2 regions of the Teredinibacter turnerae T7901 genome follow, and region 2 is predicted to be linked to the other one. Evidence: predicted binding sites of a transcription regulator. Region 2 holds the regulator's gene; the other holds the start of a gene.
What was found. Region 2 encodes PhoB, which activates phosphate uptake and scavenging genes when phosphate is short. Its sites were predicted from a motif close to TGTCATAAANNTGTAACA; they were not measured.
Positions count from the first base shown of each region.

Region 1: TERTU_RS05905 (substrate-binding domain-containing protein) is a predicted target of PhoB. The motif match lies at 5,272-5,289, and genes of this name have one in related genera.

Region 1 is NC_012997.1:1,381,821-1,397,221, forward strand. It holds gene fliG (flagellar motor switch protein FliG) at 1-655, shown strand, start outside; gene TERTU_RS05890 (flagellar assembly protein FliH) at 664-1,509, shown strand; gene fliI (flagellar protein export ATPase FliI) at 1,502-2,944, shown strand; gene fliJ (flagellar export protein FliJ) at 2,953-3,387, shown strand; gene TERTU_RS05905 (substrate-binding domain-containing protein) at 3,405-5,117, opposite strand; gene TERTU_RS05910 (STAS domain-containing protein) at 5,512-5,796, shown strand; gene TERTU_RS05915 (response regulator) at 5,937-6,299, shown strand; gene TERTU_RS05920 (chemotaxis protein CheA) at 6,366-8,834, shown strand; gene TERTU_RS05925 (chemotaxis protein CheW) at 8,954-9,523, shown strand; gene TERTU_RS05930 (methyl-accepting chemotaxis protein) at 9,764-12,505, shown strand; gene TERTU_RS05935 (CheR family methyltransferase) at 12,572-13,372, shown strand; gene cheD (chemoreceptor glutamine deamidase CheD) at 13,398-14,039, shown strand; gene TERTU_RS05945 (protein-glutamate methylesterase/protein-glutamine glutaminase) at 14,116-15,180, shown strand; gene TERTU_RS05950 (STAS domain-containing protein) at 15,255-15,401, shown strand, end outside.
Region 2 is NC_012997.1:5,012,911-5,028,311, forward strand. It holds gene TERTU_RS20205 (hypothetical protein) at 1-1,055, opposite strand, end outside; gene TERTU_RS20210 (P-loop NTPase family protein) at 1,131-1,823, opposite strand; gene TERTU_RS20215 (GNAT family N-acetyltransferase) at 1,900-3,102, opposite strand; gene phoR (phosphate regulon sensor histidine kinase PhoR) at 3,137-4,456, opposite strand; gene phoB (phosphate regulon transcriptional regulator PhoB) at 4,474-5,181, opposite strand; gene ubiA (4-hydroxybenzoate octaprenyltransferase) at 5,352-6,242, opposite strand; gene TERTU_RS20235 (HU family DNA-binding protein) at 6,297-6,578, shown strand; gene TERTU_RS20240 (dicarboxylate/amino acid:cation symporter) at 6,582-7,871, shown strand; gene TERTU_RS20245 (DUF502 domain-containing protein) at 7,974-8,660, shown strand; gene TERTU_RS20250 (hypothetical protein) at 8,647-9,144, opposite strand; gene TERTU_RS20255 (aminoacyl-tRNA deacylase and HDOD domain-containing protein) at 9,346-10,728, opposite strand; gene recG (ATP-dependent DNA helicase RecG) at 11,018-13,111, opposite strand; gene TERTU_RS20265 (Gfo/Idh/MocA family protein) at 13,243-14,343, opposite strand; gene TERTU_RS20270 (DUF938 domain-containing protein) at 14,496-15,113, opposite strand.

The DNA of each region.
Region 1 (15,401 bases), 1.6 Mb from region 2:
CCGTTCCGTCGCTGATATTATTCGCAACGAACACCCACAGATTCAGGCCATTGTTATTGCCTATCTCGATGCGGATCAATCTGCCGAGGTACTGGCATTTTTTCCGGAAAAAGTGCGCCTGGATGTCATGATGCGCGTAGCCGCTCTAGATACAGTACAGCCGAGCGCCTTGCAGGAATTAAACAACATTCTCGAAAAACAATTCTCCGGAAGCGCCGGTTCGCAAACCAAAGAAATGGGCGGCTATAAAACGGCGGCTGAAATTGTTAACAATCTGGACAGCTCCATAGGCAGCGAACTGATGGATGCCATTCGTGAAATAGACGAAGATATGGGCAACCAGATTGCGGACCTGATGTTTGTGTTCGAGAACCTCAAAGATGTCGACGACCGGGGTATTCAAGCCCTGTTGCGCGAAGTCTCATCCGATGTGCTCATTGTTGCCCTTAAAGGCGCTGACGAAACCTTGCAGGATAAAATATTTGGCAATATGTCCAAGCGCGCGGCAGAGTTGCTGCGTGACGACTTGGAAGCGAAGGGGCCGGTGAAAGTGTCCGAAGTGGAAAGCGCGCAAAAAGAAATTCTTGTTATTGCCCGCCGTATGGCCGATGCCGGTGAGATTAATCTCGGCGGCGGCGGCGAAGAAATGATGTAGGCGGGCCTGTGGTCGATTCCGATAAGAAAAAGCGCCCCGCTGGTGTGTGGCAACCCCAGTCCGGAGAAACTGTTGCGGCCTGGGATTTACCTGCGTGGAATGACGACGGTCAGATAATCAAAAGCGCTCGCCGCGAAGCCGCCGAAAAGCAAGCCGAGAAAGAGCCAGAGCCGGTAATTGAGGAAATAGAGGAGGTTGAACCCCCCAAGCTTCCCACCGCTGAAGAGCTAAAAGCCATCGCCGATCAGGCGCAACAGGAAGGCTACGCCGACGGCTTTAAGGAAGGTATGGAAAAAGGCCTGCACCAGGGCGAGGAGGCCGGGCGCAAACACGGAGAGGAAAAGGCCTACGCAGAAACCCGTGCGAAAATGGAAGGCGAAATAGCGCGGTTACAGTCGATTGCAGACCGCATGTTCGAGCCCACTCAGCAGCAGGATGAACAGCTCGAATCGCTGGTTGTCGAGATGGCCGTAAACTTGGCCCGGCGGCTGTTGGTGACCGAACTGACGGCCCAGCCAGAGAGAATAACGCCGGTCGTAAAACGTGCACTCACCGAGTTACCGGTGGGGGCGAAGAATATAACGGTGGAATTGAGCCCTGCGGATATGGCGCTTTTGGATGAGCACCTACCCGAGAGCAAACGTAACTGGCGAGCAACAGAAAACGCCGAACTGCATCAGGGTGGCTGTATCGTAAAAACGGCTGAGAGCTTAATTGATTATTCTGTGGACCAACGCTTGGATAATTATTTTCGCGAAATTGACCAATCGCCCGCAATTTCTGATACGGATGAAGAAGAGATTGGAGACACTGGACACGCGGAGCAAGCAGATCAGGAGCCCGCAAGTGACTAAGCTGGCGGCCCCGCTGCTAAAACGACTTTCCCGCTACCAGCATTACGAAGCGCTGGAGCAGGTACCGCACGCCCAGGGACGGCTGACGAGGATGGTAGGTCTTACGCTGGAAGCCGTGGGCCTGAATGTGTCTGTGGGGCGTCAGTGTAAGGTCGTACTTTCCAGTGGCCGAGAAGTCGAAGCCGAGGTAGTCGGCTTCGACGAGGATAAAACTTTCCTTATGCCGGTGCAGAAGGTTGATGGGCTTCAGCCGGGGGCGCGTGTAGTCCCGGTGGATGCACACAAAAATTTATCCATGGGTGAGCATTTACGTGGCCGCATTTTAAATGGCGTCGGGCAGCCGCTCGATGGGCTCGGCCCTGTGAGTTGTCGGGCCAAGGTCGATCTGGAACCCAGCACAATTAACCCGTTACACCGTCACCCCATTGACGAAACCCTGGACGTGGGTATTCGCGCAATTAATTCTCTGTTAACTGTGGGTAAGGGCCAGCGTATCGGCCTGTTCGCGGGCAGTGGTGTGGGTAAAAGTGTATTGCTGGGCATGATGACCCGCTTTACTACTGCCGATGTGGTTGTGGTCGGGCTGATCGGTGAACGCGGGCGTGAGGTTAAAGAGTTTGTCGACCATATTCTCGGGCCACAAGGGTTAAAAAAATCGGTTGTCGTTGCAGCCCCCGCCGATGATGCGCCGCTTATGCGCTTGCGCGCATCCCAACTGGCAACGCGGATAGCCGAATATTTTCGTGATCAAGGCAAAAACGTGCTGCTGCTGATGGACTCACTCACCCGATTCGCTCAGGCACAACGGGAAATCTCGTTGGCCATTGGCGAACCGCCTGCGACCAAGGGCTACCCGCCGTCAGTATTTGCCAAAATTCCGGATCTGGTAGAGCGAGCAGGTAACGGCGATAAAGGGGGTGGATCAATCACCGCGTTTTATACGGTGCTCACCGAGGGTGATGATTTACAAGATCCTATCGCCGATGCATCGCGCGCGATCCTGGATGGTCACATTGTCTTGTCTCGGCAACTGGCCGAGCAGGGTATCTACCCCGCGATTGATATAGAAGCATCAATTAGCCGGGTAATGCCGAATATTGTCGACGCCAACCATTTGGCGGCAGCGCAGCGTTTCAAACAACTTCTTGCCCGCTATCGGGAAAACAAAGATTTGATCGCGATAGGCGCTTATGCACGGGGCTCTGACCCGCAAATTGATGCGGCTATTGAACGATTTCCACACTTACAACAATTTATTGGCCAAAAAATTGGTGAACCTGCACCCTACCCGCAGAGTCTAGCGCAGTTGTTTACGGTAGTGCAGTCTGGTGCAGCGACCACACCCGCTGCCAGCGCAGAACAAACTCAGCAAGGCGGTACGCTGAAAACAGCACAATCACGGCAACAGCGGCCGCTCAGCGCAAATAGGCGCTGAGCATTGTAATGGCCAGCAAGCGTTCAAAGAGAATTGAAATTGTTGTCGATCTCGCCCGGCGTGCCGAAGAAACGGCTGCAGATAACTTCACTCAAGCCAAAAACGCGCTCCAACTCGCAGAGGACCAACTGCGAGATCTAACGCAATATTATCAAGGTTATGTGGAGCGAATGCAGGCGAATACCCGTGCGGTTAAACCGAGCGAACTCATTCAAACACGAGCATTCCTGCAGCAATTGAGCGTTGCGATCAGCGGGCAGGAGCACCAGATCGCCCTTCTGCAACAGCAGTTACAGCACCGGCAGCTGGCGTGGCACAAAAGCCATCTGAAAACCCGCTCGCTGGAAGATTTGCGTACCCGCTATATCCAAGAAGAACACGACGCAGACGATCGGCTGGAGCAGAAAGCACTGGACGAGTGGGTCGCCCAGAAGCGAGATTGAATGAGTGTTAACAGACGCTAATTCAACAACGAAAGACAGCAGCGGTAACGCACAGCGCGACTGTCTTCTTCGTGCAGAATTTCCCCCTGCAGACTGTAATAGCGATAGTCCCCTTCGGCGGTTTTTAGTCTGGCTGCGGTAGCCAGTGTGCCGAGGTTGGATAAGCTAGCAGTGAGCTCCTTGCGCAGCTTGTGTTCATCGTCCGGGTGGACTCTATCGAAAATTTCCATTTTCCGATAAATGGTTTTTTCCAGTTCAGTAGTGAAACCAAGCAGCTCTAGTGCTATGTCGCTCCACTGTACCGAGCCCTTTTCCAGATCCCACTCAAAGCTGGGCAGGTTGCCAATGGGCATGGGGCCGCGATTAATATGCGGCGCCTTGCGTTCGTTCTTTTTCAGCTCCTGCTCCAGTGTTAGTACCTCCAAAACCTTGCCGTAGCTAAACACAATGTTGTCGATAAAACTCGAAAAATTCACGAAGCTGATCGCGTCTTTATCGCAGGTTTTATCGGCAAAGAATGTGAGTACCCCCCAAATGTGATCGCCGCTAAAGACCGGGAAGTGAATCGTGACTTTGTGCTGCCCGTTAAATTCATCCCTAATTGCCGGTGGAGGAAAACTGTCTGGTGTGCAGGTGTATTCCCGCTGATTACTGCGAATCACGGAAACATCTGTCAGCGTAAAAATTTTGTGCACATGCAAGTGAGCCCGTCGCTGACCATCGTGAACCAGGCAAGAAAGAACACCGAATTCCATAAACTGATCGAACAGGGGGGCCACGGTCATTATTTTATCGAGCCTGGTAGCCACTATGTCCTGGGTTATCTCAAGACTGTTGTGGAGCACGGCTCCGGTTTGCGCCAGCTGGTACAGGTCAGTTTGGGCTTGAGCAGATTCTTTGGTTTCTCGCTCGCCTTGGTTATCGAAGATAGTTGGGGCAATAGTGATTACTCGAGTGGGTAAAGTACTGCTGTGGATCATTCCTTCCAGAGTCGTGATACAGCGAAGTGCCAGCACATCGAGATTTTGATCCACATACGGCAGCCCTGGTGTCATCGCCTGCATAAGCTGTATTGCATCGAAGGTAATAACATCAATGTCGCCAGGACACTTTATGCCGGCATCGTGCAGCTTGCGCACGAAGCCCATCGCGGTGTGGCCAGCGCCGCAAATAACACCGCTCGCACGGGAAGTTCTTTCCAGAAACTCACGGCCTGCGGCAAGCCCTCCGGAAAAAATCGCGTTCGGGGTACAAATAATATGATCGGTGCCGCAGTTTAAGTCCGCGTCGCGGCATAGCTCAACAAAGCGCTCGTAGCGCTTGCGCAAATCGTACTGCGTAATATCACCCACAAACAAGAGTTCACTATGGCCGCGTTCACGCAGGTAGTTGAAGGCGAGCTCGGTACCAGCATCATTGTCGCTGGTAACTATGGGTACATCCAAAGGGAAATAGTCGTGGGCCACTGCAAGTAATGGGATTCCTCGGTTTTGTATCCTCTCAATCAGCTTCGGGCTAACAGCATTGCGGATAACGATAATACCGTCGTACTGATCGAGGCCCAGACCAAGATTGAACTCACCAAAGCCATTGGTGCGAACCGCGCTGAAGCGGTAGTGCTTCAGGTTGCAGCTGTCGCGCAGTTGATTGATGATCTCCCCCATGTAGTCACCCTGTAGGTAGGGCGCGAACACGGCGATGTGTAGTTTCCTTCCCGCGTTATCCAACATAGTCACTCCAGTTTTGCGTTGGCTGAACACAGCGAAATTTTCGCAGTCCTTATTTAAAAATACTAGTCTTACGACCGGTCGTTATATAAATTCCGTCGTCTTAAACGCTCAAATTTTTAGTAGTAGAAGCATACGACAATTACAGCATTTTTTTTGACATTAAAAAGTTATAAGCAATAAAAAGTTCGTGTATTGAGTTATTAGTGTGTACCTGTCTTAGACGAATTAAATAAAAAATGAACAGGCTAGAAAGTTGACCAACACAGACTAGACTTAGTCTGAAATGGGTTATTGCCTGTGGCTATACCCCAAAAAATGATGCTGGTAAGGATCGGGTTGCCTGTTAACAGCGCTTGGAACCTTTCAGTTATGTGGTGTGATTTGGAGGTGCATAATGGCCCATTCAGTCGATTTTAATCTTCCTGAAAACATGACAATTGCAAATATCCACAGTATGCACGAAGAGTTTGAGGCTCTGGTGGATAAACAGGATTGTGATGAAGTGGTGTTAAAGGGAGAGGGGGTGGTACGAGCCGATACAGCAGGGTTGCAGCTGTTGGTAGCGTTTGTGCAAGCGACAAAAGAGCGGCAAATCAATGTTACCTGGGATCACCCTTCAGAAAAGTTATGCAAAGCAGCGGAAATATTGGGTGTTGCCTCCTATATTGGTATTCATTAGTACTTGAGAAAACGTTGTCGATTGAAAATTTTTTATGCGTGGCGATGCCGGTACCCAAAGCAGCCGCAAAAAAATTTAACGCAATATGTACGTTGATCAGGTTCAGAGTGTTCCTTGTTCGATGATTGGAGATTAGCTCTATGGCAAAAATACTCGCCGTTGACGATTCGGCATCAATGCGGCAGATGGTCAGTTTCACCTTGAAGGGCGCGGGTCACCAAGTGTGCGAAGCATCCGATGGGGTTGAAGCACTGAGCCTTGCGAAGGCCGAATCTGGTGTTGATTTAGTAATTTCAGATATCAATATGCCGAACATGGATGGTATTTCTCTGATTAAAGAGCTACGCCAGCTTCCAGAATACAAATTTACGCCGATTTTGATGTTGACGACGGAATCTGGCGTCGATAAAAAATCAGAGGGCAAGGCGGCTGGGGCAACCGGTTGGATCGTGAAACCGTTTAATCCCGATCAACTGCTCGCCACTATCGGTAAAGTGTTGTAGCTTCGCACGCCAGCCTTGCTGATGGCGGGTTTTGCTTGAAATAAAGAGGCAAACGAGTAGTCGATCATGACGATAGATCTCGCGCAATTTCACCAGGTATTTTACGAAGAGAGTTTTGAAGGGCTCGATGTTATGGAGTCCGCGCTCATGGAGCTCGATCCGGACAATATCGACAGTGAAACTATTAACGCAATTTTTCGTGCCGCACATTCCATCAAGGGCGGTAGTGCTACGTTTGGCTTTACCTCCGTCTCGGAATTTACTCACGACCTCGAAACCATACTGGATCAAGTGCGTGCGGGCACGCGGAAATTCTCCGGCGACGACGTCAACCTCTGCTTGAAGTCCGTGGATTGCATGCGCGAGATGCTCCAGCTATTGCAGGGCGGTGACGACGGGCACACACCTTTGTCCATGGAGCTAAAGCACCAGTTTGCCCGCATGTTGTCCTCTGATTCGGACGTAACCGATTCGCAGGAATGTGCTCCGGAGCAAGCACCAGAGCAAGATCCCCAGGGGCCGACTCTGTGGGAAATTCGATTTACTCCCGGCAGCGACATTCTTAAAACCGGTAATGATGTTCTGCGAATGCTCCGTGATATGGGCGATCTCGGAGAACTATTGAGCGTAAGCTGCACACCTAACCTACCGGCATTTAACGCATTCGATGCTGAATCCTGTTATTTAAGCTGGCGTATTTTGCTTGAGTCCGATTGCGAGAAATCGGCAATTCAGGAAATCTTTGAATGGGTGATCGACGAGTCAGAGTTGGGTATCAACGAGACCGAGGGTTTGAGTCACTGGAAAATTTTATTTAAACCCGGCGCCACAATTCTGCACACTGGTAATGAACCCTTGCGCCTGTTTACTTCACTCGCGGAGTTAGGGGAGCTCACCGCAACGGCTTTTGTGGACAAACTTCCACGCCTGAGCCTGTTTGACTGTGAAAACTGTTTTATGAGTTGGGAGCTCAGTCTTGTATCGTCCTCTGCAACAAAGGAAAGTATTGAAGCTGTTTTTGAATGGGTAGTTGATGACGCCGAGTTGGTTATTGCGCAAGAGAGCAACAGTAAACCCAAGCCTGTTGCAGATCGGGTAACAAAGGATGTACTTCAGGAGCAAAAGGCGCCGCAAGCCCAAACCCCGCCGACGAATGTGGCAGCAGCTTCACCGCCTGAGATACCACAGACCAAACCGCAGGTAGCGGCCGAAAGTACGGCTAGCGTGCCAACAGCGAAACCTGCTGAGAGTGCGCCAAAAGCCAAACCGGCACCCGCTAAAAAATCGGCGGAAACGGGGTCCATCCGGGTCGGTATTGATAAGGTAGATAACCTGATCAATATGGTTGGGGAACTGGTTATTACGCAGTCCATGCTTGGCCAGTTGGGCACCGATTTCGACGTTAACAGGCTGCCAAAATTGCTCGAGGGTCTTAGCCAGCTGGAACAAAATACGCGTGAGCTGCAAGAGTCAGTCATGCGAATTCGCATGCTCCCAATCAGTTTTGCGTTTAGCCGTTTTCCGCGCATGGTGCGAGATCTAGGTCAGGCGTTGGGTAAAGATCTTCAACTGGAAATGCTCGGTGAACACACCGAACTCGATAAAACCGTGATGGAAAAAATAGGTGATCCGCTGGTTCACCTGGTAAGAAATGCGGTGGATCACGGCATCGAGATGCCAGCGGACAGGCTGGCAAAAGGCAAACCCGCAAACGGTAAAATAACCTTGAATGCCTACCATCAGGGCGGCAATGTGGTGATTGAAATCAGTGACGATGGCAAGGGTTTGGATCGAGAAAAAATAATTGAAAAGGCCATTGAGAAAAATCTGGTAACGCCCTTGGAATGCGAAACCTTCACTGATGAACAGGCCTATGATCTGATTTTTCAGCCCGGCTTCTCAACGGCGCAGGCAGTCAGTGATTTATCTGGTCGCGGCGTAGGTATGGATGTGGTTAAGCGCAATATCCAAGCCCTTAACGGTATTGTTGAAATACGCTCTACAAAAGACAAAGGCTCAACTATCACGATTCGTTTGCCGCTCACCCTCGCGATTTTGGATGGCCAGTTAGTACGGGTGGGCAATAACACCTATATCTTTCCGCTTGTTTCCATTATTGAATCGTTGCATTGTCGCCGTGAGTTTATTAACAAGGTCGCTGGTGGCTGTAATGTTTTTAAACTTCGTGATGATTATGTGCCTATTATTGAATTATACAAAACATTCACAGTTCAGCCAGATGCGATAGATATGGACCATTCTCTCATCGTAGTGGTTGATTACGAAGGTGGGAAAGTAGGCGTTGTTGTAGATGAACTCTTGGCGCAACAGCAAGTTGTGATTAAAAGCCTGGAACAAAACTACCGAAGGGTTGATGGAATTTCTGGAGCAACAATACTGGGTGATGGCACGGTTGCATTGATTTTGGATATTACCGGCATCGTCAAACTTGCTGGCGATAAATTTGTGCAAACGAGCGCGCGTGCGCGTATGTCGCAAGAAGGTTTACAGGGTTTGGCTCAGCTTGCCAGCTAGTCGGGTTTAAAAAGCCTGAGAGTTTTTAAAAAGTGAAGAAGCGAAGAAAGTAGAAACAAGGATAGGTTCGACTCTTTTCGTGTAGCCCCGGAGGCTGCCGGGTTAATAGTGAGGTGAATATGCAGGCTAACGCAAATGCCGATAGTGCCGTGGTGGCAAACGTGGCGAATGCAGGTGACGGTATCAGTCCCGATAGTCACCAGACAGATCAATACTTGACCTTCATTATGGCTGGTGAAGAGTACGGGGTCGATATTTTATGTGTACAGGAAATTCGCGGCTGGGAGAGTGCGACACCGCTGCCGAATGCGCCTGCTCATATCAAGGGTGTAATTAATCTGCGCGGCACCATCGTTCCAATCGTTGACCTGCGCCAGTGTTTTGGTATGGAAGCCATTGATTACACGCCGGTAACGGTGGTGATTGTGCTCAAGGTTAAATCAGAAAGCAGCGAGTATCGGGTAATGGGTATTGTTGTGGATGCCGTGTCGGATGTGTACTCACTCGGCAAAAAAGATATGCGGCCACCGCCCGATTTATCGAACGCTGTGAATACCGATTTTGTAAAAGGTCTGGTTAACGTCGAAGACAAAATGGTCATTCTGCTGGATATTGATGAGCTGTTAACGTTAGAGGACGTACCGAACCTCGCTAATGTCGCCAAGCAAATTCAAACTTCGGTGGGTTAGCAAAAATAGAATTTTGGAAAGTAAAGTTGCAGTCTTTTCATCGTGGGTGCAACTTCCTATGGACGCGAAGGGTGTGCAACAGCACACCAGATTTTGGTAATTGGTCGAAATGATCATTTGGTATTCCAATCTGAAAGTGACTGTTTGGCGTAAGAACCCTTGGGTTCGTGCAGTGCTTTCGGTGGCGGGGGATTTCTATCCCATTGCGAAAAAGTTCAGAAGAGATTAAGGAACTTAAAAATGACTAGTATCCTTTCCAAGCTCGGGCTTGGGTCAGATGACACCTATGAGTTAAAGCTAAAGCTAGAAGCGGCCAGCGATGCAATGGCAGTTATTGAGTTTGACCCATCCGGTAATATTCTATACGCCAACACAAACTTTGCGAGCACCATGGGCTACAGCCCCCAGGAACTCGTTGGTAAACATCACCGTCTGTTTGTTGAACCGGAGTATGGGAACTCTAACGAATACCGCCAGTTTTGGGAATCCCTTGCTCGAGGTGAGAGGCAGCAGACGCAGTTTAAACGGTTTGCCCGCAACGGGGATGAGATCTGGATCGATGGGTCATACAACCCGTTAAAAGGCCGCGATGGCCGCGTGTATAAAGTCATCAAGTACGCGATCAATATTACCGAACAAAAACGCCAGGAAGCTGAAAGCCGAAAGCTTGCAGAGTTGGCGGATGCGCTGAATATTTGTCAGTCGCGGGTGATGTTTGTTAATGAGCAGCTGGAAGTGATCTACCTCAACAAGGTTATCAAAGAGATGTTCGCCCAGCGCGAGAGTCTGCTGAGCAAAGACGTTCCAGGTTTCAGTGTATCCTCCATCATGGGTTTTAATTTGGGTACGCTTTTTTCTTCCGATAGTGAATTGAAACAGCGCTTATCCGGTATTAGTGAAACCTACCGAAAAGATTTTACGATTTCTGGCCTGACTTTTGGCTTGATTATTTCACCCTGGAAGGATTCTAGCGGAAAGCGACTCGGGTTGGTGTTGGAGTGGGACGACAAAACAGAACGTCTCGCACAGGAGTTGAAAGAGAAGCTCCTTGCGGAGGAAAACGCCCGTATTCGTCAATCGCTGGATGTGTGTAATACCTCGGTGATGATGGCGGATGTGGATCTCAATATTATTTACATGAATAACGCCGTTCGCAAAATGATGGAGCGGCGGGAGAGCGAGCTGCGAAAAGTACTGCCCAGCTTTAATGCGAGCCAGTTAATGGGCGCTAATGTGGATCAATTCCATAAAAATCCGCAGCATCAGCGGTCGATGCTCGCAACTTTGAAACAACCCTATAAAACTAGCCTGGATGTAGGTGAATTGAATTTCAACTTGATCGCAACACCAATACATGACAGCGCAGGTAATCATCTCGGTACCGTTGTTGAATGGGATGACCGAACAGATGCGGTTGCCAAAGAACGGGTGGAAAAAGCCGAAGCGGAAGAAAATGCCCGGGTGCGGCAAGCACTGGATAATGTGACCACCAATGTGATGATTGCAGACAACGATGCAAACATCATCTATATGAATGCGGCTGTCGTAAACATGATGAAAAATGCGGAGTCCGATCTTCGCAAGTCTCTCACCGGCTTCGATGCCAGCAAGCTGATGGGCGCGAATATGGATATTTTCCATAAAAATCCTGCTCACCAACGAGGCCTCGTAAACAATTTAAAATCCACCTACGAAGGAAAAGCCGAAGTGGGAGGGCGTACGTTCACTGTAACGGCAAACCCGGTAACGGTTGACGGTCAGCGCATAGGCACTGTTGTGGAATGGAAGGATCGTACAGAAGAAGTGGCTATTGAACGGGAGGTGGATGAAATAATCGAGGCCGCATCGTCCGGTGATTTCAGTAAGCACATTGTACTGGATGGAAAAACCGGATTTTTTGAAGTGCTGGCGAAAGGGTTGAACGACCTTATTAGTACAACCGAAGTCGCGCTGAACGATATTATTCGTATGCTTGGCGCGATGGCTCGCGGAGACCTTTCTGAGCGAATTACTCGGGATTATCAAGGTTCCTTTGGTCGGATGAAAGACGATGCGAACGAAACGGCGGATAAACTTACCGATGTTATTAGTAAGTTACGTACTGCCGCTGGTTCTATTAGCGCTGCGGCAAATGAAATCGCGCAGGGCAATGCGGATCTCAGCCAGCGCACTGAGCAGCAGGCTTCGTCACTGGAAGAAACTGCATCGAGCATGGAGGAGATGACCTCTACGGTGAAGCAAAGTGCGGACAACGCGGCGCAGGCAAGTACTTCCGCATTGGATGCGCAAAACAAAGCGCGCACCGGTGGTGAAGTGGTGAGTCGCGCAGTGAATTCGATGGACGAAATCAACGCAGCAAGTAAACGTATCAGCGATATTATTGGCGTCATCGACGAAATCGCATTCCAGACTAACCTGCTTGCTTTGAACGCCGCAGTAGAAGCTGCGCGCGCTGGTGAGCAGGGGCGCGGATTTGCGGTAGTCGCGGGTGAGGTACGCAATCTTGCCCAGCGCTCGGCGGCAGCGGCCAAAGAAATTAAAGACTTGATTCGCGATAGCGTGAAGAAAGTTCAGGATGGTACCGCATTGGTGAACGAATCCGGCACCACTCTGAGTGAGATTGTCGCATCGGTGGAAGAAGTTACGTCGATGATGCGGGAAATTGCCGATGCTTCCAAAGAGCAAACCTCGGGTATTGAGCAGGTGAATACAGCAGTAGCGCAAATGGATGAAATGACCCAGCAGAACGCGGCCTTGGTAGAAGAGGTTTCTGCCGCAGGTGAATCCATGGCGGAGCAGGCTCGCGCCATGAACCAGATTGTAGATTTCTTCTCGGTAGTGGGTAAAAACGACGAAGCCCGTCAAACGCTGGAGATGCACACCGCGAGAAAACGCCAGGCTGTGAATTCGTCTCGTACGGCGTCAGCGCCAGCGACTTCATCACGGAGTTCTGCGGCTGACGATGAATGGGAAGACTTTTAACTCGGCGGACGGGTGACCTAAGTGTTAGCGACAGCGAGGGACGAATTTTCCGACAAAGAATTCCCGATGACAGAAAAAAATTTCGGGATGATAAAGGCCATTGCCTATAAGTTGACGGGAATTAGCCTGTCTGATCACAAAAAAAATATGGTGTACGGCCGCCTTGCTCGGCGGCTGCGCGCATTGCGACTGAATTCATTCGATCAGTATTGCGCGTTGATAGACCAGGAAAATTGCAGCGAACATGTGGAGTTTATTAATTCCATCACCACCAATCTAACGTCTTTTTTCCGGGAAAAACATCATTTCGATTTTATGGCTGGGCAACTGTTGCCCCAGCTTATGCGCAAAAATTTAAAAACCAAGCGCCTTCGGGTGTGGTCTGCTGGGTGCTCAACCGGAGAAGAGCCATACTCGATTGCGATGGTTCTGCGCTCGTTAGCGTCGCTGTCTGGTTGGGATGTTCGTATTCTCGCGACCGACTTGGATACTAATGTTGTTAACAAAGGCAAGAACGGCGTCTACCCGGTTGACCGGGCGGAAAATATTCCAGACGAATACCGGCGATTTTTAAAGACGGATAAAAATCACGAGTGGGTAAGAGTTAAAAGCAGCGTGTGCGATTTGATTACGTTTAAACAGCTCAACCTGCTCCAAGATTGGCCAATGAAGGGGCCGTTTGACATAATTTTTTGCCGTAACGTAGTTATTTACTTCGACGCTCCCACGCAAAAAAAACTATTCGACCGCTATGCCAATATTTTAACTGACGATGGCCATTTGTTTATTGGGCATTCGGAAAATTTGCACAATGTAACCAATCGCTTTCAAGCCCTTGGTCGAACCATCTACAAAAAGGCCCATTGAGCCGTCCAGAGGAGCTTAAAGCCCAGTGTTCAGTTCAGATTACAAACCCGAAAGACCGCTTAAAGGGTTTGAACATATTAATCGCTATTGGGATAAGCGAATGAACACCGCTGCAGCAAAAATTTTGCCGGGTGAATGTTATGTGAGTCGAACCGGCGAAATGATTGTTACGGTATTGGGATCTTGTATTTCGGCGTGTATTAGAGATCGGGTGATTGGCATCGGTGGTATGAACCACTTTATGTTGCCGGTGGCGTCCAGCGATTCCATGATTACACGCCCAAACGCTGTGAACAAAGAGCTGTGTTATGGCAACTGGGCGATGGAGTATTTGATTAATGCCATATTAAAACAAGGTGGCAAGCGCGAACGGCTCGAAGTGAAAGTGTTCGGCGGTGGCCGGGTTCTTACCTGTATGACAAATATCGACGTCGGCAAGCGCAATATCGATTTCTTGTTGAATTATCTGGAGCGGGATGGTTTAGCCATTGCTGCGCAAGATCTGGGGCATGATTACCCCAGAAAAGTACTCTATTTTCCAGATACGGGCGCCGTGAAACTGAAAAAGTTACGCACACGAGCAAATACCACTATTGAGCGACGTGAGAAGGCGTATCTGGATTCTATGGTGTCCAAACCCGCAGAGGGCGATATCGAACTGTTTTAACTGGCAGTTTACTGTTTTACCCTTAGGGCGGTCGTATTTTGCTTAAGTAAGTGTGATAAAGGTGGAGAGAATATTTGTGGCTAAACGTGGGCCGGTAAAAGTTCTGATTATCGACGACTCCGCACTCGTACGTGCACTTCTTTCTGAGATTTTGTCGGGGCATGAAAATATCGATGTTGTGGGCAGCGCATCTGATCCTTACGAAGCGCGAGAAATGATCAAGCAGCTTAACCCGGATGTACTCACGCTAGATATAGAAATGCCACGCATGAACGGCATAGCTTTCCTCAAAAACCTGATGCGTTTGCGGCCAATGCCCGTGGTTATGATTTCCACTCTCACCCAGCAGGGCGCCCCTGCCACCCTGGAAGCTCTTGAATTAGGCGCTGTTGACTTTGTTCCTAAACCTAAGACTGAAGGCGCTGTGGCGCTTGAAAAATACAGTGAAGAAATTATTGAAAAAGTGCTTTGTGCCGCGCGGGCTAACGTAGCGCCTCGTATAGAGGAGAAAAAAGCACAAACTCCAGATTCGGCCGTCGCGACGGCGCTCACCTATGGCAAAACGTTAAAACCCGGTTTTTTGTGTGCCATTGGGGCGTCTACCGGTGGCACAGAGGCGATTAAAGATGTGGTGAAATCGCTGCCCGCCAATTCACCCGCCGTGGTTATCGCGCAGCATATTCCCGCGGTATTCAGTTCGTCCTTTGCGAAGCGTGTAGATACGCTTTCGGCTGTACATGTTTACGAAGCCGAAAATAATCAAAAAATTGAACCTGGTTCCGTTTATATCGCCCCGGGTGATGCACATTTACGTGTGATAGAGCGCCAGGGCAGCTATATTTGTCAACTTGGTACGGATGATCTTATCAACCGTCACCGCCCCTCTGTAGAGGCGCTTTTTGACTCGGTGACCAAACATGTGGGCGCCAAAGCCATGGGCGTGATACTAACCGGTATGGGTGCGGATGGGGCAGCGGCTTTGTTGCGCATGAAGCAGGCAGGTTGTGTGACAGTTGCACAGGATGAAGCAACAAGCGTGGTTTGGGGGATGCCTGGCGCAGCAGTAAAATTAGGTGCCGCAGACCAGGTTTTACCGCTGGATAAGATAACACGGTATATACTTACAAGAGCTTATCAGTAAAACGTTGGTTGAAGGGCTTTCGCTCGGTGATGTTGGGCAAGGTACCAGAGACAGGAAAAACAAGAGACTGCGACATGGCAATAACTTCAGATGTTTCCAATGATGGAAAAATATTGAAAATCTCTATCGACGGGCGTTTCGATGCATCGTCCCTTGACGATTTCCGGCGGGCTTATGAGGAAGTGGATTCCAATTCATTGGAGTCATATTGTGTCGATTTA
Region 2 (15,401 bases):
GTATAGAGGTTCATACTAAAAACCACCCGGTCGTCGTAAATACCATCGCCGTCATTGTCCATATCCAAAACATGCAGCCCTCCGGCCATGCTAGTGAATCTGGCTTTAACTCCATAACGCCCTGTAAGCACTAGCCCGCTCGCACTTGTTCCCTTGAAGACATCGCTAACATCAGCCGTACTCACGAGAACACTGCCGTAACCTTTAATCGCCAGGCCACCGCTAAAACTATCTTTAACCTCCGGCCCGCCGCCATACGTTTCTTTCAGCACTTTTAACGCTTCATAGCCCTGTTCGTCGCTTCTACGAACAACCATTGCTGTTTCGTAGACGTTCCCTTTTACCGCCGCGGGATATGAACCTGTAAAGCCAATCAGCTGATAGGAATAGTTGTGTTCGTTGTCTGGCCCATAGTTCTGATCAATTACCAGGTTTTCGGTGAAACTAGTCGCAAACGGCTGGTATCTCTGCCTATCCCCGTAATCGTGCTCTAAATAAGGCGTGACGAACGCCAAGCTTTCGCCGGTAAGATATTTGCTGATCAGGACAGCACAACCGTGAAAGTTTTGCTTGAGCAGGCCGACACCATCTGAAAAACTGCCGCTGTAGGCCACATTGTTTTGATCGTTTAATCCGCTGCACGCAACCGTTGTATCAATGCTGTTATTTTTAGTTGAATCAGCCGAAACCCCACTATGGTCGTAATACTGAACGCCAATTTCGCCCAAATCCTCAGGGAAAACATTAACAATATCACCGTACGGCGAATAACTGCGCATTAGATAAATAAATTTTATTGCCAGTTCTGGCGTTAAATTAACAAGCTCAGTACTGCCGCTATATTCGCTTAGTGCTAACCCCAAATAAGCTTCTTTAAGCTCCGTTTCGCTCAAAGCGTCCGGGTCACGCGCCAGCAATGATTGCCAGTCACTCGATGCGGAAAAAACACGAGTCGCATCGCCGCTGTACTGAGGCCCATCGCTGTCCTCACCAGAACCTCCGCACGCAGTCAATGCTCCGAACATAACAACTACGCTTAACTTATTGCCAAACATACTCCGTCCTAAATTTATTATTGACAACTAACCTATTTCGGGAAAAAAGTATTCGTCTCTCGATGTAGAGCGTGTCTAGACCACACGCTCCAACTCAGCGTATGCCTTGTTCAGCCATACTCTTACGCGCTGACGTTCCAGCAAGCCGAGCGCAGGCCCCATGGATTCGTCTTTATTGTTCGCCGCTGCCCAGAGGCTCGCACCAACTCGATCGATTTTACGCATGGCTGGCGTGTGCAACTCCGGCAGTTCGATGACTGTTGCACCAAAGCTTCGCGCTTTAGCCATGGCTTCGGATTCTTCCAGCAGGTCAAAATCTTTGCCGCGACCCAGGTTTTTCACCACCACATAGCTGGGTTGATCGCCATAGTGCGCGACAAGCCGCTCAAGCAACCGGACTGAATCCGACCCCTCATCGCACACATGCCAAAGTACAACGCTAAGGCCCGCTTCGTTGGCGAACTCCAGCAAGCCACTTTCCGCCATCCAGCGGTCAACACTGCGCGCGGACTGAGCAGCGAGGTCTACAATGACATCGCAGTTTTGCTCCAATGCTGTTTCGGCAATCGCATCTGCACTTTCGAACTCACTCACATCAACTGGCTGGGTAAACTCACTGTAATAACGCATAAGGGCGCCGTGCGACAGGTCTGCATCGAACGCGCGGAAATTCAGCGATTTGTCGATGTAGTACTGCGCCAAGACTCTGGCCAGCACAGATTTGCCAACGCCACCTTTTTCACCCCCAATAAAATGAATCTTTGCCATACCCTGTTTCTCCTTTTTCTTTTTGCTGGATCACGAAATGTGTTGTTTAGCTCTGGCGACTGGCAACTTGTCGCCTCTAAGCCTCGTTTTGATATTCTAATAATGCATTGTCCGGGAAAATCTTTTCACCTTCGCGAAAGGGCAGATAATTTCGGCCATCCTGACAGTATGCGTCCGTCTGGTTTTTTTCTTCATCGCAAAAATGCACAACCGCATCTCTAAACGCCGGATGCGCTACCCAGTGGTAGGAACAGGTTTTTACCGGCGTGAAACCCCGCTGAATTTTATGTTCGCCCTGGGCACCTGGGTCAAAACGTGCCAGACCTTCTGCAATAGCGTATTCAATACCCTGGTAATAGCAGGTTTCAAAGTGCAAACCGTCGACATCCAACTGCGTACCCCAGTAACGCCCGTAAAGGGTAGTGCTGTCACGAAAATACAAGGCCGCAGCCAACATTTCTTTATCCAGTGATTGATGGTGAGCGCTTGCCAGCATAATCTGCTCCGGCATGGTTTCCACCACTTGCTTAAAGAATGCGTTGTTCAAGTACCCTTGGCGCCCGCTACGCTTGAAATAAGTGCGGTGATACAAGGCGTAAAACATCTCCCACTCATCCGCGCTGACCTCGGTCGCGCCGCGCATTTGCAGGTGTAGACCCTGCTCTTTAACTTTTTGGCGTTCGCGCTTCAATGATTTCCGTTTGCGCGAATTGAAGCGGGATAGAAAATCGTCAAAATCACGATATCCGTTGTTAAACCAATGAAACTGGCAACCTTGCCGTTCGATAAGGCTTTCTCGCGCAAGTAAATCGCGCAGCCCCGCTTCCGGAAAAAGGCAATGAAAACCAGAGCCATCCGTGTCGCCCAGCACTTGCTTAAGCGTATCCACGATTAATTTTACGGTCTCGACTTTTTGTGCATCGCCTAGCTCGCTGGCAAACGCGATACGCGGCCCAGTGGCCGGCGTAAAGGGTACCGCGTTAATTAATTTGGGATAGTAATCAAGCCCTGCGCGCTGATAAGCATCGGCCCAGGCCCAATCGAATACATACTCACCGTAGGAATGTGTTTTTTGATAAAGCGGCACAACCGCAACACGACAATCATTGTGCTCAACAACCAGGTGCATGGGTTGCCAGCCAGTAGCTTCGCAGACACTCCCGGACACTTCCAGCGCGTGCAGGAACTCATAACGTGTGAAGGGATAGTCGCTGGACCACAAACTTTGCCAGTCCTGCAGGGATATGTCGCCGATGCCTGATAGGAAAAATGTACGCATGGGGGAGACCTCACGAAATCCCCCGCGTGCTTGTCTACGAGGGTTGCTGCTCGGGTGAACTCTGAATAACGCGTTTGATAGGAAAATGACAGGAAAAGGTGCTGCCCTTGCCGACCTTACTGCGAATTTTCAAATCCGCATCATGGCGCAGCAGGATGTGTTTGACAATGGCAAGTCCGAGCCCAGTGCCACCGGTTTCGCGCGAGCGACCCGCATCCACCCGATAAAAACGTTCAGTCAGACGCGGAATATGGCGCGACTCAATACCTTCGCCATTATCCTTCACCTTAAGCACCAATTCATGGGGATCGCTGTTGACCAGAATGGAAACTTTTTTTCCATCTGGCGTGTAGTTAACAGCGTTATAAACCAGGTTGGCGATAGCGCTACGCAGCTCGTCCTCCTGCCCCATGATTTCGATGCCTTCGCCACAGTTAATTAAGAATTCGTGGCCGCGCTCGCCGCTTAGCGCGCGGCCTTCCGCCACGATCTGCTCCAGGAGAGGCAGCAGAGGAACCGGGCGCTGGCCGAAATCGCGGTCGTCAGTTTCCAGGCGGGAGAGGGTGAGCAGGTCGTTTATCAGGCGATTCATGCGGCTGGTTTGTTCCAGCATCTGTCCCATGGGTTTGTCCCAGCGTTCAGGCAATACGCCGGTATCGGCCAGGGTTTCCAGGTAACCGCTAAGAACGGTTAACGGTGTTCGCAACTCATGAGAAACATTTGCCACGAAGTCCTGACGCATCCGCTCAAGGTTGGCAACGCGGGTTACGTCACGCGCAATAATCAACCGGTCACCGTCGCCAAAAGGATGAATAAAGAACTGAAGGTGCTGACCTTCATGGCGTACCGAGTAGGTATCCAGCGGCTCCTTATAATCGCCGCCTTCATAGTATTTGATGAACTTGGGGTTGCGCAGGTAATTGGTGACCTTGTGGCCTATATCCAACGGTTGGAAATCAAACTGCATTTCGGCGGCGCGATTCCACCACTCGATGTTGTGGTGCTTGTCGACAATAATAACCCCGTCGGTCAGTGCCGCCGTCATCTGCTGGACCCGCTCCACAACCTGTTGCAGGCGCAGCTTGTCTTTTTCATAGCGGCGGATGATGAGTACCACGTCTTCCGCAATTTCCGCCCAAACGCCTTCCAGGTTGTTTTCCTGCAGACCGCGCTGGCGGGTCGCCTCCACCCAGGATTCCAATTCGGAGATGCGCAGCATAAGGCGTGCGCCAAACACCAGCGCGGCCACCAGCAGCATCATAACGACGTGGTCGAAAACCAGGCCAATGCTGAAACCCACAATGACGAACAGCAGCAACCAGCGCAGTTCGGCCGCTACGCCTTTACGAAACATAAGCAGAACCGGGAAGTTTATTCAGCAGCAGCGAGAAATTTTGCTGAGAACCGGTAGCCCGCACCGCGCACGGTTTGCACGAGGCGATCGTGGTTTTCCAGCTTCAGGGCTTTGCGTAAACGGCGAATATGAACATCCACAGTCCGCTCTTCCACATACACGTTGCCACCCCACACATAATCCAATAACTGATTACGTGAGTATACGCGCTCCTGGTGGGTTAAGAAAAATTCCAACAAACGGTATTCAGTGGGGCCCAGCTGAACCGGCATCCCGGCGATGGTAACGCGGTGACTGGTAGGGTCGAGACACAGGTTTTCTACGGTTATTGGGTCGCCACTTGAAAGGGAATCACTGCGGCGCAATACCGCCTTGAGACGGGCAACCAGCTCGCGAGGGGAAAATGGCTTGGTGATATAGTCGTCCGCACCTATTTCCAGGCCCTGTATTTTGTTGTCCTCTTCGCCTTTCGCCGTGAGCATGATAATTGGTATTTCACGGGTCACTTCTTGCGATTTCAACCGACGCGCGAACTCAATACCACTCACGCCAGGCATCATCCAGTCCAATAGAATGAGATCGGGGCGGGTGTCCACCACGATTTGGTGTGCCTCCTGGGCATCGGCAGCTTCCAGCACCGCATAATCGGCCATCTCGAGGGCCACACGGAGCATGTCGCGAATCGCGCGCTCGTCATCGACCACTAGAATCTTTTTTTCAACCATGGAGGTATAACCTAAAGTCTTAGAATAAGGTGGAGTATCTGCAGTAATTACAGGTGCGCAATAGGGCAACCTGAATGACCCAAGTCACGGGCATTAAATAAAGCTTTTGTTTCGATTTTATGACATCGGCCGTATTTCGCCACCGGCGTCTGTATTAACGAAATCAATGGCTAGCGAAATTGATAATCGCAGACAATACCAACGAAGATCACAATGCCGACCCAGTTGTTGTTCAGAAAGGCTTTGAAGCAGGCATCGCGCTGCCGCTCGCGGATCAGCAGTTGCTGATAAATCATTAGCCCGGCCGCGGCCGCCAGGCTGAGGTAATAAAAGGTTCCCAATTCGAATTTGGTACCGACCATAAGCAGCGCGATCAGGGTCATCATCTGCAGACAGGCCGTAATGGCTTTATCCTGTTCACCAAAAAGGATGGCTGACGATTTCACTCCGATTTTGAGATCATCATCCCGGTCGACCATCGCGTAAAAAGTGTCGTAGGCCACCGTCCAGAGTAAAACTGCGGTATAAAGTAGCCAGATATGGCTACTCAGTTCACCGGTCTGCGCAGCAAATGCCATCGGCACGGACCAGGCGAACGCGGCTCCCAAAACCACCTGCGGCAATTGGGTATAGCGCTTCATAAAGGGGTAGCAAAAGGCCAGCGCGATGCCGCCGACCGACAGGTATACCGTAAGGTCGTTGGTTTGCAGCACCAATAAAAATGACGCAAGACTGAGTACCGCAAACAACGCGGCCGCCTCAACGGGAGACACCAGCCCAGTGACCAATGGCCGGCTGCGGGTGCGCTCTACGTGGCCGTCCACCTTGCGGTCGGCATAATCGTTGATCACGCAGCCGGCGGAACGCATCAATACTACCCCTACAGTGAATATCACCAGCAGGTCCCAGCGCGGCACACCACCGGCCGCTAACCAGAGTGACCAGAGCGTAGGCCACAACACCAGGTAGATGCCGATAGGGCGATGCAGGCGCATCAATTGCAAGTAAGCACGCCACTTGGGCATCGGCTGGGGAGAAACTTTTGGGGAACTTGTGTTCATTGAACCGCGCTTTGAAGCTGTTTTATAGTGATTATTCTACCCGGAGCCCCTCTCATGCGTAAAACAGATCTTGTGAAGCAGCTTTGTACACTCGGCGAACTCAACCGCGTTCAGGCAGATGATGTGGTCGAGGCGATTGTCGAACAGGTGACCAATGCGCTGGCCCGCGGCGAGCGGGTACAACTCCCGGGCCTCGGCAGTTTCTCTGTGCGCCACCGCAATGCGCACACCGGAATCAACCCGCAAACCGGCGAGGCGTTGCGCATTGCGGCTAAAAACCAGATTTTTTTCAAGGCAGGCAAACGTCTGCGTGACCCCTTCCAGCACAAGGAATAATTCATGATTCGTCTGCAACTGCACTGGCAAATACTGATTGCCATCGGCCTCGCTATCGCAGTGGGCCTGGGCATCAACCTGCTCTCGCAAAACAACCCTGCCAGCGCGGCGCCTTTCCTCAGTACGTTCTCGTTTGTTGGAACGCTCTTCCTAAACGCACTAAAGATGATCATTGTGCCACTTATTTTATCGTCCATTATCAGTGGCATCAGCACCCTGGGCAGCAGCAATGACTTGCGCCGTCTGGGTGGTAAAACGCTCGGCTTCTACCTCGCATCCAGTCTGTTTGCTATTTTAATGGGGCTTTTCCTGGTGAACATCATCCAGCCCGGCATCATAAATGGAGAGCCGGCAGGTGAGCGCTTGAACCTCAGCAGCCAGGAGGAGGTGGGCGCCAATCTCGATAAGATTGAGGGGCGTGGTACGGGTGACGTCGCCGCTGTATTTCACCGCATGCTGCCACCGAATATTGTGCAGGCAGCAGCAGAAGGGCAGATGCTCGGACTCATCTGCTTTGGTTTGTTATTTGGCTTTTTTATGACCCGAATTGCGTCGCCCATGCGCGAAACCCTGGTTAATTTTTGGCAGGGTGTTTTCGAAACCATGATGGGCATAACGCTGTTCATAATGAAGTTCACGCCCATTGGCGTATTTGCCCTGGTAGCCAATACAGTCGCGTCCACCGGCTTCAAAGCGTTTGTCCCGGTGTTAACCTTTTTCTTTACTGTGGTGCTGGCCCTCGCCGCCCACACCTTTATCACCATGCCGCTCATTTTAAAATTTCTCGCGAAGGTGAATCCGGTTGGTCAGTATCGCGGTATGACTCCAGCCTTACTTACGGCATTTTCCACCGCATCGTCTTCCGGCACCTTGCCTATCACCATGGAGTGCATGGAAAAAAATGTGGGGCTTTCCAACCGCACAGTATCCTTCGTGTTGCCGTTGGGCGCGACCATCAATATGGATGGCACCGCGCTCTATGAGTGTGTTGCCGCCATGTTTATCGCTCAGGCCTACGGCCTGGATCTCACCCTGGCAACGCAGTTCACCATCGTCACCATCGCGCTGCTCACCTCCATTGGCGTAGCGGGAATCCCCTCTGCAAGCCTGGTGGCAATCGCAGTTATTCTCAGTGCCATTGGCTTGCCATTGGAAGGGATCGGAATGTTGCTGGTAACCGACCGAATTTTAGATATGATGCGCACCGCAGTGAACGTATTCAGCGACAGCTGCTGCGCGACATTTATCGCCCGCAGCGAAGGCGAAACAACCCAGATCGCCGCGAAATCCTGACCGCTGCTCATGCCAGGGGCATCGCGATTGCGATGTCCATGCATTTTGCGGATGATACGCCACCGACACTTTTTCTGACTCTCCATTGCGCGAGGACGCTTTATGGCGCAACCCCTGCCTAGGCCCCGCCTGTTTAGTCGGGTCGGCAACACCTTTCTCGCCGGCATACTTGCCGCGCTTCCATTAACGCTCACCATCGCCGTCATCGTATGGGCGGCCGATCTGTTGCACCGCTATCTCGGCCCGGAGAGTTTTATCGGGCGACTATTTGGTAATATCGGGCTGAACTTCGTGACGTCCGAAATTACCGCCTACGCTATTGGGGTAGCGAGTGTGGTGGCAGTGATCTACTTGCTGGGTGTGGCGGTGCAGTCCCGATTGCGCCACCAGTGGCAGGGCTTAATGAGTGGTCTACTGGCGCGCGTACCCTTTGTGCGCTCGGTGTACCAAACGCTCTCGCGCATTGTCACCATGTTTGATAAACACGAGGAAGCCCAGTACAAAAGCATGCAAGCCGTGTTGTGTTATTTCGGCGGTGATCGCAGTGGCATGGCCGTGCTGGGCCTGCTCACCAGTCCCACACCGGTATTTATGGGCGGTCGCGAACACTATGCGATTATGGTCCCCAGCGCACCAGTTCCCTTTGGCGGCGCCATCATGTATGCGCCCGTGGACTGGGTGCAAAAAGCGGATTTTGGTTTCGACGGGCTGTTCAATATTTACATGTCGATGGGAGTAACCTCCGGCGACTACTTTAAACAGCCGCCGGACGAACCTAGAACGAAATAAAACTGATTGCGCGGGTCATCAGTGATTTGCGCGCTTCAAAGCTGCGGTAGTGTGTGACGATGTGTTCTTTGGGGTCCACAAAACAGTGGACCGGCGCATCACTATGCAGATAGAGGTCTCCCAGCTGCGCGTGCATAAATACTTTGTAAATGGCCAATCGCGCATCGTACCGGGTCGAGTGGTAATCCACATAGGAACGCACTAACTGGTCGCCGAAACGGTCTGCGGTTTTGTTGGTGCAAACCCGCGCGGCATCGTTAATATCAAACGGCGTGAGATTGTAATTCCTGCCATGGTCCGCATATTTATCCGCACTCTCCCACCGGGAAAAATTCTGGGTCAGAAAGTACACACCCAGGCTCAGCAGGGCACAGACACCGGTTCCTGTCAGCAGACGCATTGCCTTCTGACAACGCTTATTGCGCAACAATCCGCCAAAACCCCGCATAGTCGTGGGTTTGTTAAGTGCTTGAGTCGTCGCCACTGCAGTACCTCCAATCATCATTAAACAAGCTGATCAGTTTTTAATCTTCAGCATGTTATTGATAAATCAGTTTGCAGAGGCTGACAACGTGTTAAACGCGCCACTCGAGACGGATTTCTTCTAGTAGATAGAACCGGCCAAACTTAAGGAATCCGGTGCCATAATTGACGGGAATATAGATGATATACGCGCCATAACAAATCAGGCGCGCATTTTTTCGGCGATTGCGTCCAGGTCGTCACCGGCCTCGAGAATATTTTCCACGGTAATACGGGCCGTCTCTGGGTCCAGGTGCAACTCGGCAAACGCGTGATCAGTTATCGGGCGAGTCAGTCGATTGCCAAAACCTGCATTGGCCAGCATCTGCTGAGCAAGACCCACCAGCTTGGCATACACCGCATGCTCACCTTGGTAATTCGGATTGTGCAGGTGCCGTAACGCGATCACGACTTCCTCCGGCATATTCCAGTTGTCCATCAACCAGGCGGCAATTTGATTGCCCGTCATGCCCAGCTGATGTTGTTCAACACAGGCGCTGGGAACGTGGGAATTCGCCTTCGCCATGCGTTCAATACTGGCAAAGTAGGGCGGAAATACGTCGGCGAGAATCAGATAGCCAAAATTGCTCAACAAACCCGACAAATAGGCCATGCCGAAACCTGGCCGGAACGGGCGTTCGATACTGGTGACCAGACCTTCCACCGCGGCCGCCGAGTAGACCGCATCGCGCCAGTAGCGCGCGATTTGCTGGGGTGTCAGCACCTGCATATTGACGGTTTTGCCGAGCGATAAGCCCAGAGCCAGGTTGAGCACCATATCGAAACCCAGCACTCGTACAATTGCGTCGTGCACGGACTTAATCCGGCCCGGCGCAGAATAATAGGGCGACGCCGCCCAACTCACGACCTGCGCCGCAAGGCTCGGGTCGATCTCGACAATATTCGATAGATCGCTGATATCGGCGTTAGGGTCTGCGCGCAGTTTGATAATGCGCTGCGCGGTTTCGGGCAGTGGCGGCAGCTCGAGGGTTTCGTCCAGGCGCTGCTTTACGCGCTTTTGGGTAAAGCGCTTCACCGAATCGAGAATCTGCGCCTCCTCTTTGTCGCCATCGAAACTCAACACAGGCGCATCCAGGGCGCAGGGCAGCACTTCGGAGGTGGCAATAATGCTCTGAAAATCCGCGCGGCTCAGCTCGAGCATATTGGTGCCGGTACCCGACTCCAGCCAGAGCGTAGATGCCTGTACCAAGCGTTCATCGACCACTGTAGGCATGCTCTGCCAGCGCGGCAGGGCGGGGATACAGGTCAACTGGTGCTGCTGCAGCAAGGGACGTACATCGTCGAGGTTAACACCCTCGAAATTGCGCTCTGTATGCCGCGACAGGCTTTCCAGGTCCACCAGCGAACCCGCTGGCAGCAGAACCTGCACCCTGCCATGCGCATCCTGCAACAATACGGATTGCACGATACAGATATTTTGCATCTGACTGGACCCAAGCGGGTGTCCAGAGCGATCCATCGGCGCAATGTTGTAATTCACCTTCTGGGTGTCCAACATCTCCTGAATACTGGCGGGTAAAGACACAAACGTTCTCCTGCTACTAACCGCATTAACATTGCGCCGTCAGCGATGAAAAGTCGCACGACGGCAAAATGCTAATGGCGCTGAATACTTTTTTAGCACTATAGTTCATATCCTACCGACTAACGCCTCAGATGTTGATTTATGCGTCAGAACTTTTTTTCATAGAAAACGCGACAAAAGGATTCCGGAGCCCGGTCAGCTGCATTCCCGGTGAACTATATTCCCAGTTAACTAACAGCTCGACCGCCGAACGCTCGATACTGGAAGGAGGGTAATAAGGCAAACGCTACTACGCGTTAATATAGGCTTGTTTGTCGCCAATCCAGCGCTGAATGAGTTTTTCGCACACAGCTGGTTGATGGTGAAGGTACTGTTCGCCCAACTGGTGAATCTCTGGCAGTAGGTGCTCGTCACGCACCATATCGGCAACGCGATATTGCATATCGCCGGTTTGGCGGGTACCCAGCACTTCACCCGGCCCACGCAACTGAAGGTCTTTTTCCGCCACCAAAAAGCCATCGTTAGTTTCACGCAACACCTGTAGCCGCTGGCGCGCCTGCTCACTCAACTTATCGCCGTACAGCAGTACACAATGACTCGCGGTAGTTCCTCTGCCCACGCGACCACGCAACTGGTGCAGTTGCGCCAGCCCCAGGCGTTCCGGGTTTTCAATGATCATCAGGCTCGCGTTGGGCACATCCACGCCCACTTCGATGACCGTGGTAGCCACCAGTAACTGTAGCTCCGCCGCTTTGAACGCTGCCATCACCGTTTCTTTTTCAGTCGCCTTCAGACGCCCATGCACGAGGCCGATGGCGATATCAGCGAGTGCCTCGCGCAATTCACTGGCGGTTTGCTCCGCATTGGCGGCGGCGAGGGATTCCGACTCCTCCACCAGTGTGCACACCCAGTACACCTGGCGCCCTTCGGCACAGGCCGCGCGAATGCGTTCCACCACCTGCGCGCGACGCCGCTGACTGATCAACACGGTATTTACCGGTGTTCGCCCAGGCGGCAATTCATCAATAACGCTGTAGTCAAGTTCCGCATAAGCCGCCATCGCCAGGGTGCGAGGAATCGGTGTCGCCGTCATAACCAACTGGTGCGGGAGCTGATCGTCCGCATTGGTTTTACGCAAACTCAATCGTTGGTCGACACCGAAACGGTGCTGCTCATCCACAATGGAGAGCCCCAGCCGCGCGAAATTTACCCCTTCCTGAAACAGTGCATGAGTACCGACAATTACCTGAGCTTCGCCGCTAGCGATGCGCTCCAGAGCATTGCGCCGCTTGGCGACAGTGAGCTTGCCGACCAGCCATTCCACCTGGAAACCGAGGCCGCTCAACCAGCCGTCAAAATTGCGAAAGTGCTGCTCGGCCAAAATCTCCGTGGGCGCAACTACCGCCACCTGGAAGCCGCTGTCGATTCCAGCGAGTGCCGCCAGCGCGGCCACCAGCGTTTTACCCGAACCCACGTCACCCTGCACCATCCGTAACATGGGGCTCCCGTTTGCCAGATCGTTAAAAATTTCGCGGCAAACCCGCTGTTGCGCGCCTGTCAGGGCAAACGGCAGCTGTGCGAGAAAGCGTTCTTGCAGGCTGGTGTCTAGGGTAAGCCTCGGCGCTTTTTGGCGGGCCGCTATCGCGTGAAGTTTGCGCTTGACGAGAAAGTGCGCGAGCAGTTCCTCGTAGGCGAGGCGCTGCTGACTAGGGTGGTGCCCTTCGAGCAGCGATTTAACCTGCACGGAATGTGGCGGTTGGTGAACGCACAGCAAGGCCTCGCTCAGTGACTCACAGGCAAAGCGCTGATTCACGTCGCGCGGCAGGTACTCATCGGGTGGAGACTGTTTGATTTTTGCCAGCACCTGCTCGATAACACTGCGCATCCGCTGCTGGGAAACGCCCTCGGTAAGGCCATACACTGGAGTCAGGGTATTGTCCAACGGCGGTGGTGCCGCAGCGTCAATAACATCGTATTCCGGGTGATAGAACTCTAGCCCGGAGCTGCCCAGTCGCGGTTCGCCGTAGCAGCGCAGCAGCGTGCCGGGCTCGAGGCGGTCTTTTTGGTAAGCCGTAAAATGATAAAACCGCAAGCAGGTCTGGCCGCTTTCGTCCTCCAACTGTACTAACAAGCTACGCTTGCGACCGAAGGTGACCTGGGTTCGCAATACCGCGCCCTGAATCATTACCGAGGTATTCAGTTGCAACTGCCCCAGCGGCGTAATACGGGTTCTATCGAGGTAACGCAACGGCAGATGGAACAGTAAATCCTGCTGGCTGTGCAGGCCGAGCTTGGCGAAGTTGGCGGCGAGTTTGTCACCCACACCTTTTAGCTCGGTGAGAGGTCGCTGTGCGAGACTGAGGGAGGAGGGCGATGCGGTCACAGGTAGGTGCGTTGTTACAGTCAGTGAAACGCAGAGGTTACCAAATAACAGACGCGCACCCCAGTATTGGAGTGCGCACAGATTTATCCAGGCGACAAGCGCGTATCTGCGATGCTAACGCTCTTTTCTTCTTAGAGCGCTACACGCTTACCGCTGGCGTTAGAGCGATGGGCCGCTTCGATAATTCGAATGTCCGCCAACCCCTCTTCCCCTGGCACCAGTACCGGCGACTTGTGGAAGATCGCCAGTGCGTCGTCGTCCATTTGCCGAGCCTGCTGATTAGCAACCGTTTTGTCGAGCAGTACACCGCTACTGGTTCGGCCTTTCACCCCGGAATAGGCCTGCATAGGCTCCAGCTCGTACCAGCCCTTGGTGCAATTCGCGCGCAGCATATTCATATTCTGACCAACACTGGTGGCACATTCAGCGATAACACCCCCGGGAAATTCCAGCGTTAGATAGGCGGATTCATCCACTTCTTTGAAGACGTTCTTGCGCTCGACTTCAAGTCGGGCAGTCACGGCGACTGGCTCGCTGCCTGCGGTATAGCGCGCAGCATTAATCGGGTACACCCCCATATCGTAAAGCGCGCCACCGCCGAGTTTGCGGCTTAAACGCCAGTTGTCCGGGTTGGGCGCTCCCCCGGCGTAACCGGCTTTGGCAATAATGTTTTTTAATTTGCCATACGGTTGCGAGCTCGCGTAAGACATTACCGTGCGCGTGTTCGGCTCGTGTTGCATGCGATAGCCTACCGCCAGCTGAACGCCATTTTTATTGCAGGCACCAATAATCGAGAGACATTCTTTTTCGGTCATCGCCATTGGTTTCTCACACCACACATGCTTACCGGCATTGGCCGCAATGAGCGCGTATTTCTCGTGCAGCCCGGTGGGAACCACGATATACAAGACGTCGATGTCCGGGTTATCAGCCACCTGGTGCATGGTTTCGTAGGAATAGATATTACGGTCGGCGATGCCATATTCCTGCTGCCACTGGGGAACCTTCTCCGGGCTTCCTGTCACCAGGCCGCGCAATTCGCAGTACTGAGTAAGTTGCAGTGCAGACGCGAGTAGATCGCGACTGTAATAACCCAAACCGACCAGCGCGACACCAATTTTGCGTCGGCCGGGTTTGGCGATTGCGAGAGGGTTGTATGACGGCGAAGCCGCCAACGCCGCACCCATCAGGCCCTGCTTGAGAATACGACGGCGGGAAGAAAGCTGACTCATGTAACCTCCATCAATGGGTAACCCATTTGTTATCGTTATAGCTCTGAAGAAGAGGAACTTGCAGTTGCATTTGACAGCGCGCCGTCAACACACGGTGAACCAGGCTAGGCGCTCAGCACACCGCATTTATCAGGAATACGCTACCGATCAGACTAGATTAGGTCTTGAGGGCGTTTAACCCACACCAGCAGGCGGTTGTTTGCAGGCATGGGATTGTCTTCAAACAAATGTAAACCGTGGCTCAACGCTAACTGGTCTACCTTTTCGAAGTCGCGAATACCACGCTCCGGATCTGCCTCTTTCAGCCACTGATCAAAATCACGGTTGCTGTCGCTGGTATAGGTACCATGGTAATTAAACGGGCCGTAAAGCGCAAAAACCCCGCCCGCCGGCAGATTGTCTGCAACGCGCTCGATCATCGCACAGGCCAATGGCCAACTCATGATGTGGGCAGTATTCGCGCTAAAGACCCCATCGCAGCCGGGTGCAGGCCACTCAGGATCGCGGATATCAAAGGTAAGGGCGGGAAGCAGATTGGGGCTTGGGCAGCTAGCACGCCACAGCTCTATACCTGCGAGGTTTTGACTGACGTCGGTCGGCTGCCACTTTAAGTGGTCAAGATGCGATGCGAACCAGCAGGCATGCTGGCCTGTGCCACTGCCGATTTCCATCACCCTGCGGCAAGGCTCGAATACCCGGCGCAAAACACACAGTATCGGTTCCTTATTATTTTCGCAGGCCTGACTAAAAGGCTTGACGTCTTCTTCCATGGTCCCTCCGGGGTAAGCGTTTTACAACGCCTGACGGTTTGCTCATACCAGTGAACGTTTGTGCGTATTTATTTTCTTGTGTACAAACCACTGCGGCTGCGACGCGGCATCAAGAACACAGAATGGCGCATCATGCACCATTTTACGCACGCATATCCATATTTAACAGCTTATATACCGACCAGTACTGGGATCTGCAGCAAGAATTTGACCACTACTTCGCCAAGGCAGCAGATTTAGTGCGTTTTTAACGAGTTGGGGAGGGTAGAGTCGTGCACAAATTCCTGT